2 regions of the Sporosarcina jeotgali genome follow, and region 2 is predicted to be linked to the other one. Evidence: riboswitches for the same ligand, from Rfam matches in the RefSeq annotation. Region 2 holds a riboswitch; the other holds the start of a gene.
The links. A riboswitch is a leader RNA that binds a small molecule or an ion and turns the genes downstream of it on or off. The one in region 2 is predicted to bind FMN.

Region 1: another riboswitch for FMN. It lies ahead of PGH26_RS05540 (ECF transporter S component); the one in region 2 lies ahead of ribD (bifunctional diaminohydroxyphosphoribosylaminopyrimidine deaminase/5-amino-6-(5-phosphoribosylamino)uracil reductase RibD).

Annotation. Positions count from the first base shown of each region.
Region 1 covers NZ_CP116341.1:1,174,635-1,180,420, reverse strand. The annotation lists gene PGH26_RS05555 (RecQ family ATP-dependent DNA helicase) at 1-1,206, opposite strand, end outside; gene PGH26_RS05550 (YpbB family protein) at 1,206-2,252, opposite strand; gene PGH26_RS05545 (ferredoxin) at 2,360-2,617, shown strand; gene PGH26_RS05540 (ECF transporter S component) at 2,664-3,245, opposite strand; FMN riboswitch at 3,441-3,573, opposite strand; gene PGH26_RS05535 (hypothetical protein) at 3,646-4,848, opposite strand; gene PGH26_RS05530 (sigma-70 family RNA polymerase sigma factor) at 4,826-5,377, opposite strand; gene PGH26_RS05525 (ATP-binding protein) at 5,436-5,786, opposite strand, start outside.
Region 2 covers NZ_CP116341.1:3,105,856-3,111,641, reverse strand. The annotation lists gene PGH26_RS15700 (bifunctional 3,4-dihydroxy-2-butanone-4-phosphate synthase/GTP cyclohydrolase II) at 1-737, opposite strand, end outside; gene ribE (riboflavin synthase) at 755-1,402, opposite strand; gene ribD (bifunctional diaminohydroxyphosphoribosylaminopyrimidine deaminase/5-amino-6-(5-phosphoribosylamino)uracil reductase RibD) at 1,383-2,498, opposite strand; FMN riboswitch at 2,621-2,767, opposite strand; gene PGH26_RS15685 (hypothetical protein) at 2,829-3,320, opposite strand; gene ytvA (YtvA family blue-light photoreceptor) at 3,396-4,166, opposite strand; gene PGH26_RS15675 (GNAT family N-acetyltransferase) at 4,247-4,996, opposite strand; gene PGH26_RS15670 (PadR family transcriptional regulator) at 5,181-5,522, shown strand; gene PGH26_RS15665 (DUF1129 family protein) at 5,509-5,786, shown strand, end outside.

The sequences.
Region 1 (5,786 bases), 1.3 Mb from region 2:
TAACTTTGTGAACGTTTTAAGAACATCATCAACCGAAAGTGTTTCCAGGTAATATTGAATCAATCTTGAGCTCGTTTCAGAAATACCAGCAAGCTCTGCCGATGATTCCACTGACTCACCAGATGCCCTCATGGAGACAAAGTGATGGACTTGCGGCTCATCTGGCAGGTCCCGTTGTACAATGAAGCGAACTTTCTGCTCATCATCCGTTACATATAACAAGACAGCACTTGAGGGTTTACCATCTCTACCCGCACGGCCCGCTTCCTGAACATACGCCGCTGCAGAAGCAGACATTTGGTCATGAATAACCTGACGGATATCATCTTTGTGTACGCCCATACCGAAAGCATTCGTTGCACAGATCCAGGACAACTCCCCTGTCAAAAACTGCTGTTGAATAATATTCCGGTCTCCCGCTTCTTTTCCGGCGTGGTAAGAAGCAATTAAGATCCCTTCTTGTTGAAGTATATGTGTCAGCTCTTCAGCACGCTTTCTCGAAGAAACATAAATAATCCCAGGACCCTTAGTTGTCGCCAATCGTTGTTTCAGCCAAGTTGTTTTATCGGCTTCCATTTCCAGTTGTTGAACTGTGTACGTTAAGTTCGGCCGGTCTAATGATTGACGGATTACATTCGGGTTAGACATATGTAAGTAGTGAATAATATCTGCTTCTACTTTTGCATCAGCAGTAGCAGTTAATGCGAGAACCGGGGGATTTCCCGCTAAGCGGATGAACTCTCCCAATCGCAAATAGTCAGGACGGAAGTCGAATCCCCACTGAGAAATACAATGTGCTTCGTCCACCACCAGAATTGAAATCGGTAATCTCATTAGAAAATTCGTCATATCCGGACGGCTGATCATTTCAGGCGAAACAAATAAGAATTTAATCGTATGGATTTCATCGAATAAGTATTTTCTTTGTTCCGATGATAGAAATGAATTCACTGCTGCAACGCGTTTTTCCCCTCTTTTTCGAATACTGGCCACTTGATCTTCCATTAAGGAAACGAGAGGGGAAACGATGAGCACCAGTCCATCCTGCAGTTGACCAGGCAGCTGGTAGCATAACGACTTCCCCATGCCTGTTGGCAATATGGCAATTGTGTCGTTCCGTTTCAATATAGAGCGAATGACGTCTTCTTGACCTGGACGGAATTCATCGAATCCGAATCGCTTTTTTAGTTCATGATGAAGATCCATTACACGAGCTCTCCTTTCGTTGTACTTAAAATGAGACGCAGTTGAAAATAGGATAAATGGGGAAACTTTTCTTTTAATACCCGCAGCCTTTTCACATCATTCTTTTTAATTTCTTGCTGAACCGCTTCTATATCCGCCTGATCTACAAATCTTAAGATCGGAAAGTTATCATCATTTGTTGCAATTTCTGTAATGTGATCTTCTATTGTATTTACCTTCAACCGTCGAATTAATGCTATTTCTTCCATAGGTAATCCCTGGTCAAATAACCTCTTTGTAATGGCCGTTGAATCTGTCAGCGGCGATTCAATACGTATACCACCCGCAAGCTGATTTAAAATCGGCAGGGTTTCTTCAGCTTTTTCACATTCCGACACAGTAATTAATCGATGAATCGCTTCTAGAAATTCCAGTTGTAAACTATCGGCGTCTTCCCTTGTACATTCCTCAAGCTGTTCCCACGTCCATCCTGTTGCTTCTGCACCAGTTAAACGGTGAGTAAGCAAAGATGCTTGCAGGTCGGATATTCCCGTCATTTCCACCGCAAGTATCAGCTCCTCTGCGAATGAACGCGCGCTATTTTGACGTGTGTCCTGCAGACTTCGTAATACCTTTTTCACAAACTGCTGGATTTTCCGATCATTCGTGATCGGATAAAAGGAATTTTGAGAGTTTCGTAACTGGGATAGGGTTTGTACGAGTAAAACCAATCGCAAAAAGAAGATTTCTTCCCGGCCTCGATATTGCCAGCCATCAAAGTGATATTCCCGTAACTCTTTGGCTAGTTGCCTTCCTTTTTCCGTGACAGTGACAAGCCCCTCTGTTTCATTGATCAATTCCGAACGCTGAAGGGAGGTAATCGCTTCTGTAAAAGTGGATTCGGACAGTTTAGGTAGAATTGAAAAGTACGGTTTCACTGAAAAATAATCTACATCTTGAAGGGTTTGCCCAGATCGTTTTCCACGCAAGACATGTAAACTTGCATTTAAAGACCTTTGCCCATCCATTTTTTCAGCGATCTTTAAAATTATTGAACTCAACTTCACGAAGAATCCCTACTTTCTAGTGGTTAAAGGTTGAAAACTGCAGAAAACCGTTTTAGAATGGATGAAGTACCTAGTTGCTAGTGCGAAGAAAAGAGGAGAGAACGAACATGTCTACTCGAAAGTTTACGATTGTAGATCAGGACACATGTATCGCTTGTGGAGCTTGCGGAGCTGCAGCGCCTGATATTTATGATTATGATGATGAAGGAATTGCGTTTGTTATCCTCGATGATAACACGGGAAATACTGAAGTTCCAGAAGAACTGCTGGAGGACCTTGAAGATGCATTTGATGGATGTCCCACAGACTCCATTAAAATTGCTGATGATCCATTCGAAGGCGATCCACTTAAATATGAAGACTAAAAAACAGGCTGCCCGCACTTGCGGACAGCCTGTTTTTTTTCTATTCTCACACTGATAATTTACGATGCTGCTGAGAAATCCAATTTTGCATACTCTTAAACAAAAGCAGTGAAATCGCCATTAGAATTGCACCTTTAATAAGGTTGAACGGCAAGATTCCTAAGACAATCATTTTGTAAAGTCCGTCTCCTGTTACTGGCGGTGCATTTAAGAAATAAGTGTACGCTGGCAAGAAGACTAAATAATTTAAGAGACTCATGCCAACCGCCATGGAAATTGTACCCGATATAAGCCCTGCAGTTAAGCCGCGAGAGTTACGGAATTTGTTGAAGATAAAATAAATCGGCATGATGAATAAGATGCCTGTTACAAAGTTCGCGATTTCCCCAACTGGTACCCCAGTAGGACTTCCTGATAAAAACCAATGTAGAACATTCTTCAATAGCTCCACAAGAATCCCTGCGACCGGTCCGAGTGTCATTACCGCCAATACTGCGGGAATTTCACTGAAGTCAATCTTTAGAAATCCTGGAAGTGCAGGCAGCGGGAAGTTAAACTGCATAAGAACTGTTGAAATGCTGCCTAGAATTGCGACTAAAATCATCACCCGTAATTTCTTGCTGTTCATGCTACTCTCTCCTTTTGCGATTCACTTCACAAAGAGGAAAGGTTCTGCCTAATCTTTCGTCTGTCCCGCTAAAAAACCCTAAAGCAAATACATGCTAAAGGGAGTGAGTAGACGCGTTTAAATAAGACACCAGCATTCAAAAGAATGCTCGCACTTAAACAAGCCGTTGTCAAACAGACAAAAAGACGGCTTCGCCTTCACCTTCTCCCATCCAGACTATACTGTCGGCTCCAGAATCTCACTGGAATCTGCTGTTAAGCTCGCGGGCTAAAAAGCTTTCGCTTCCATTTCCGCCGGTCGGGAATTACACCCTGCCCCGAAGATGAATCAATATTTTGTTACACCATTAGTATACAGAAAAATAAACAGTCTGTAAACTTGTATGTTTACAGACTGCGGTTTACTTATGAATGAATGGCAACGGATTTGAACCTATTGCCTGCGGCAGCGTCTCTTTGAAATTCAACCCATTCCAATCAAGCGGTTCAACATGACCCAGTTTTAACTGAACGTTGAAACTTGAAGCTGTTAACAAAAGCGCATCGATCATTTGACTCGCTTCATTCATCGGCATCGAATCAAGTTGGACAGTGTCGCTGAATGTTACCTCTGCGATTCCATCCTTAAGCTTAACAGTGAGGTTCAGCTTTTTAGGAATCGTTGGAGCAAACAAATCATTTGGTGCCGTCTGCATTAGACGGAGGGCTTCTTCAAACGACCCCGCCTGCTGCATGAAGCCAGGTGAAAGCAACTCCTGGCCATTTTCCTGATGGTAAACGTAAAACGGCGTGTGCCACTCACCACTTTGCATATGGATGGGCTCTAGCTGGCCAACCTGGTCAAACTCTGCTGGGTTCCCGGATGCATCTAAAATGTTAATCTCGCGATAAGAAGGAAACGTTTGCTGGAGAGAATGCAGAAACACTTCTTGTTTAGCAGCTGAAAGGTCATATTCGTGCTCGTCATTCAGGAAAACACTCAATCGATCTCCATCTTCAGTAAATGTCGCATCTATGGGGTGCATGGGTTCAAAACCTAAAGATTGTTCATCCAACTCCTCAGCAAATGCATTGTACAGCTCCAGATCTGTTGAGGAGACCGTTAACCCTTTAGACTCTAATTCTTCTTTTGTCAGAAGTATAGAAACAGGAATACTGACAGCTTGTGCGTCTTGCAAACCGATATTCATTATAGTACCGCCATCCAAGTCGGCAGGGAACACTGCATATTGCGAAGCCCCTCCCATTAAAGCGGCAGATTCTGAAGAAGCATCTCTCGCAAAGTTCTCCCCCTCTTCTTCTATTGACTCCGCAGGAGCTATCTTCGAATCACTCTTCGGCATTGCCTGATCCGCTGATTGTTTCCCTGGATTCATGGAGTTCATGAAAGAAGGAATCAATATCGCAACGAGTATAATTGCCGCAACAGCCGCTATAACGGGAACGATGCGTCTTTTCTTCCGTACCGGTGTGACTGAAATATCCGTAAGCCGCTTGTCGTTTTTTAACCGCTCCAGAAGTTCGTCCTTGGAACGAGTATCATCTATTTTTGGCATAGAGTGCAGGAGTTTCTCCAAATCATCATCTTTTCGTTCGTGATCCACTTGGCTCCCCCCTCTCTAATTCTGCCAATGCCACTTTTTTTCTTAAACTTTTCAAAGCGCGATGCTGCGTTGTTTTCACTTTCCCTTCTGTCCATTCGAGTACTTCAGCTGTATCTGTAATCGACAAGTCATTAAAATAGCGCATAATGATGACAAGACGCTGATCGATTGTACACGTGTCCAGATTTTCAAGAATCGCTTTCATCACTTCTTTGTCAATCGATTGCTGCTCTGGTGTCTTATCTTTCGCTTGTATCTCATCTGTTTCCCAGTCAAAAAATGTTGCGTCATATTTACTGCGTACGGTCTTTTTTCGGAAGTAATCGATGGATACATTTTTGGCGATGGCAAACAGCCATGTTTTTTCGCTGCTCCGTCCCTCGAACGAGGAATAGGCACGAATCGCTTTCACATATACTTCATGAGACAAATCTTCTGCAAGCTGACGGTCCTTCGTCAAGTATGTCAAGAAGTTGAATACATCATGATGATACGTTTCATATAAATGATGAAATACGGAGTCGTCCACAATCATCCTCCTCGTTCACATAAGTTGACGGCTAACTTTCCTATTAGTTACACGTAATTTACTGAAGAGGCAAGACGCAAGTGAAGATCGTGCCTTCTATATCACCTCTTTTAGCACTAATACTCCCGCCATGAGACTCCGCAATATTCTTAGCGATGGCAAGACCTAGCCCAGTACCGCTTTTACCGCGTGTGCGAGCCTTATCAGCTTTGTAAAAACGTTCAAAAACGAATGGCAGGTCTTCTTCAGGTATTCCACTCCCTGTGTCAATGACAGAAATCGCAACAGATTTCGGATATTTTTCAACAGAAAGTTTCACACGCCCTCCGTCAGGTGTATGACGAATTGCGTTGTCGATCAAATTGGTGAACACCTGTTCAATACGATCTTCGTCCGCTTGAAGATGCAA
Region 2 (5,786 bases):
GGTTCTGCGTTCGTCAGATCACCTTTAACAAGAGCGACGTGTTCTTTACCAGTCATTTTTTCGGTATAGCCGATCATCTTAAATAGACCAAGAGACGTCGGCAATATGACCTGAGCTTCACGTGTAATGAGTGTTTCATTGGCAAGACGGTAATGCACCAGATCCTCGATGCTGATCAATTTCAGCCCTTCCGAGTCTGCAAGCTTTCGTAACTCAGGAACCCGAGCCATCGAACCATCTTCGCTCATGATTTCACAAATGACCGCAGCAGGTTCACTTCCTGCAAGTCTGGCTAAATCGACGGAAGCTTCGGTATGACCTACTCGGCTGAGCACTCCGTTAGCTTCTGCAATCAGTGGAAAGACATGACCTGGCTGCTTAAAGTCACTTGGCGCTGCTCGCTGCTCAAGCATTTTTAAAATCGTTTCCGAACGTTCGAAGGCACTAATACCTGTATGGGATTCTGCATGATCGATGCTCACTGTGAAAGCCGTTCCATGTGCATCCGTATTGTGCATGGTCATCATCGGGAGCCCGAGTTGAACCGCTTTCGATTCAGTAATCGGCGTACAGATGAGTCCGCGTCCTTTCGTTGCCATGAAATTGATCATCTCAGGGGTCGCGTGTTCTGCTAAGCAGATGAAGTCGCCTTCGTTTTCACGGTTTTCATCATCCACAACAATAATCGGTTTCCCGAGTTTTAAGTCTTGAATCGCTTCTTCGATCGTATCAAACATGAGCAAACACCCTTTCCTTATAAAAATCCATTTTGCTGTAAAAAGTCCTCGTTCAAAGTTCGTTTTTCGGAAGGAGTACGTCGCTGCAGCATGTTGAACATGTATTTTGCGAGCATGTCAAATTCCACATTGACACAGTCACCCGGCTTGCGCGCCGCGAGAACCGTTGTTTTTTGAGTATGCGGAATGAGTGAAATCGAAATGCTTTCATCAGTCACGTCAAAAATTGTTAAAGACGTACCGTCGAGTGCAATCGAGCCTTTCGGTAGCACGTAGTTCAATCCGCCAGGCGGGAGTGATAAATGCATGACAAGCGAATTCTCGATGTGCTGACACTTTTGGACAATCGCAGTTCCGTCGACATGACCGGAAACAAAATGACCGCCCAAACGACTATCCGCGCGAAGAGCGCGTTCCAAATTTACTGAAGTACCGGCTTTTGCGTTATGTAACGACGTCGTTCGAAACGTTTCAGGCATCACGTCTGCGGTAAACTGACCCGTTGTAAATGATGTCACGGTCAGACAAGTCCCGTTAACAGCAATACTGTCTCCTAAACGGACATCTTTCAGTATTTCTGCAGCTGCCACAGTAAGTTCCATCGAGTGACCTGATGAGCGGACTGTTCGTACAGTCCCAATTTCCTCAATGATTCCTGTGAACATTAGAATCACATCCTTTTGGTACAGCCGTTACCTTTAAATCTGGACCAAGCTGTTCCGTTTTTACGAAAATAAAATCTTTCGCGTCACTCATCAAGGCAGGATTTTCCCCGCCGATTGGTGTGAGAGAATCTGTACCGCCAAGTACTCTTGGAGCAATGTACGTAATGATCCGATCGACAGCATCCCCTTGTAAAAAAGAAGCATTTACAGAAGATCCTCCCTCTACAAGAAGGGTCATGATGCCACGCGCGCCAAGTTGATCTAGTACGTCAGACACTGCAATGGCAGGCTTCTCCATACGAAAAACTTCGACGTGATTATACGGCAAGAAACTCAATTCGCGTTCTTTTGAAGCGGCGCTGCCACAAAAAATCCAGGTAGGGGCGTCCGTGTTTTGAATAACCTGACTCGCAACAGGTGTAGATAAGTGTGTATCTAAAATAACTCGAATAGGGTGGAGTCCACCTTGGGGCAATCTGGTGGTAAGAAGGGGATTGTCGTGAAGAATCGTTTTACTTCCGGTTAAAATGGCATCATGGACATAGCGAAGACGATGGACGTCAAGTCGAGCTTGCTCGCTTGTCACCCATTTGCTGTGTCCTGAAAATGCTGCGATTTTACCGTCTAATGTCATAGCTGTTTTTAACGTTACATGAGGTTGTTTGGTTTGAATGAAATGAAAAAAAGGTTCATACAATTCGCGTGCTAAATCTGTACAGACTCCGATTTGTACTTCGACACCTGAATCTCGAAGCCGCTGGATTCCAGACCCTGCAACTAACGGATTCGGATCTAACGCTGAAACGTAGACACGAGAGATGCCTGCTTGCAAAATCGCTTCTGCGCATGGAGGTGTTTTTCCGGTATGCGAACATGGTTCAAGAGTGACGTACAAATCTGCACCAGCAGATTCTTTGCCTGCCATATCCAGAGCAACCCGCTCTGCATGACGTTCGCCAGCGCGCAAATGAGCCCCCATTCCGACAACCCTTCCCTGGTTCACAATTACAGAACCGACGGGTGGATTGGGTGAAGTTTGACCTGCTGCACCTCGTGCAAGTGAAAAAGCAATTTGCATATAGTGTTCAATTTCCAACGATAACAACACTCCTGAATCATAGATTCCTCATGTAACAAAAAAAGCCCCGCAACAGATGTGCGGGGCTGGGTAAGCATGACAAAATAAGCGTCAGTCAAAAGAAAAATTTGAAAAACGCACCATTCCTTCTCCCATCCAGACTTTAACTGTCGGCCTTGGAGTTTCACCAAATCCACCGTCTGCAAAATTGCATCCGGGTCACGGACTAAGAGCCATCAAAGCTCATCACCGCCGGTAGGGAATTTCACCCTGCCCCGAAGGAATATTATTCGATTGTCTCAAAGTCTAGCACAGCTATTAGTGAGCTTGCAACCTGCATGTTCATTTTTAAACGAGCAGGTCTTTCCATCCGCCTGATAAGAAATCTGCGGTTGCAAGTGTTCCCATACAGAGGACATATAGTGCAATGGGAAGCACTAAAGCCGTTACTAGCTGTTTCCGTGAAACGGTTATTTTTCTACTTTTAATCAAGTGATCTACAGCATAAAATAACAACGATGCAATGAGTCCATATCCTGAAAAAACGAACCCGAAGCTTGCGTGGAGCAATCCTGAAATAGGTAAATCTAATCGGTTAGATTTAACTTTTTTACTAATTAACACAGCTGATTTTTCACTGATTATTGAACACGTAATACCGTAAAAAAGTATAATTGAAGTACCGTAAAGCAAATAACCGGAAATACTCAGGAACACGGACTCGAAATATTGGGGCACTGACGTGATTGTTTTCCCGAAAGGAACAGGGATAAAGAAGCCGAGCAATATGAAAAAAAGTACTCCTGAACCAGAAGCAGCCAAGATTTTTCTTGATAACATCCAGAGTCTCCTTAAATCGAATGGAGATACTTATCAGCGGCAGATATTTCTGGAATTCATACTTCAATCTATTGTCTATTGGATTTTGGCAAGTGCTTGCTGAATACTTGAAAATGTTTGTAGTTGCTCATCAGATACGTTCGTTCCTGTTAATGACAGCGCTACTTTTGGAGAGATACCAGTGATATAGAGCTGGGCTCCCATGAGTCTTAACACATCTTGGACAGCTAACAAACTGGTTAGCGGGGACTCATGATTCCAATACAGTCCTGTTATGTCGATAATGACATGATCCACACCACTTTTTTGAACAAATTCACTAAGTTTTTGTGTCAATAAATTGAAACGCTGCGGACTCATTTCTCCGATAAGGGAGACGGCAGCAATATTGTCATGAATTGTCATGATTGGAAGCATCAGTTGTTCGATTTCTGATTCCTTGTTCGTTAATTCGGCACGCTGCCTGTATTCAACGGAGACATTGGTTTGGGTCCCGATGAAGAAAGAATGCCCTTCAATTTGGACGGGCGTCACCGAAAGGCGGTTCCAGAATAATGTCCCATCTTTTTTATAGTTTTTTAGTGTTATGGTAATTTCATTTTTTTTACGTATAGCATCGCGTAGTTGCTGAATTGCTAACTGATCAGTGCCCGGACCTTGAAGAAAACGACAATTTTGACCGATTGTTTCGCTTAATGGGTACCCCGTCATTGTTTCAAACGTCCGATTCGCATAAATAATCGGATTGTCCGGTTGGGAGGGGTCTGTAACTAGGGTTGCTACTCGACTGCCATCCAACATCGAAACTAATAGTTGAGTCTGTATAGATTGTGCAAGATCTTTCATTACTTTCACGTCCTGACCTATTTAGAATACTGTCTATCATTAGTTTAGCATGAGGCAGGCAATAGTTTCCAAAATGACAGTTACGCTTTTACCGTCTCGTATTGGTAGCCAGCAAACTTATAGTTTTGTCGCAAGTACATTTCTTTTGGTGTATCTTCACCGTCAGCGACGAGAATAACTAGTTTGTCAGGATACTGTTCCATCAGCCACCGCTGCAATTGACTCCCAATACCTTTATGTCTCATTTTTTCTAATACATGTAATCCGTCAATTTCGACAGTTTGTTCATTAACAATCAAATCTACAGAGCCTGCTAATTCATCGTCAAAGGCTGCGACGAGCTGCACAACATGAGGATCAAAGAAATTCTTCTTATGCTGCAGCCGTTTTTGAACTGCAAACTCTTTCCCGAATTGCTCATCAATTGTTTGCTGTAAGTGGAGGAAGTCTTCAAGATTGCTCTCAGTTACTGGTGACACTTGAATACCTGAAGATGGAGGAACGTCGGGAAAGTCTTTTGGATTTAGTACATATAATTCTAGAAAGCCAGTGTCATAATCATTCCTGTTCAAATAAGCGTTCACTTCTTTTGAAATAGGCTCATCCTGAGGGAATGTGAATTTCAAGTGATGTTGATCTCGTGCGGTATGATAGACTTTCAAAGCCTGTTCTGCTTTTTGAAACTCACGGATTGTAGGCATCCTTTTAAATGCAATATAATTACTGTCATAATAAAGCGGCATATCGGGCAGATGATAATGGATATATGTCTCAGAAGATGAGGCGACAATCCCAGCATTATAAATGTCTTCGAATGTGACCGGATTCATTGGTAATCCCTCCTTCTGCTATCCTAACATATAATGCAAGAATGCAATTTACTTTTCTGAACATTCCGGTTGACATATTAATTTGGCGGGAATACACTAACATTATTACTACTTTGCGTCACAAGGTAGCTATTTTTTCGAAATGCTACCTTGTATGGCAATATACTAAATGGAGAGTGGTCTCGTGTCAGTTAGAAGTGAACTGCTTAAGGGGATTCTAGATGGCTGTGTTCTTGCCATCATTGAAAACGAGACAGTGTATGGGTATGAGCTTTCCGCTAAACTGCAGAAAGTCGGACTTGATGATGTGAGTGAAGGCACTATTTATCCTGTTTTGCTGAGATTACAGAAGAATCATTGGATTTCAGGGGAAATGCGTGCATCCGAATCTGGACCAAGAAGGAAATATTATACGTTAACACCAGACGGCAAAGTGGCGTTGGAACTTATTCGCGCCGAATGGGGGAAACTCGCAGTACCGGTAACGACATTATTGAAAGGGGAGGTAAACCATGGTGACAACTAAAGAATTGATTCAGGAAAATAATGAAAAACGTGAACACTTGACTGAAGCAAACGAAAAGTACTATTCCAACATCCTCGTTTACATCCGTTCAAAGTTTCTCCTCTCTGAACGGGCAACGGAAGAGCTGCTTATGGAAATGCTTGAACATCTGTTAGAAGGTCAACAGGATGGAAAAAGCGCAGAAGAAATATTCGGTGGAGATCCAAGAGCATATGCAGATGAATTGATTGGACAGATGCCGAAAGAGAAAAAGAAAAACCAGGT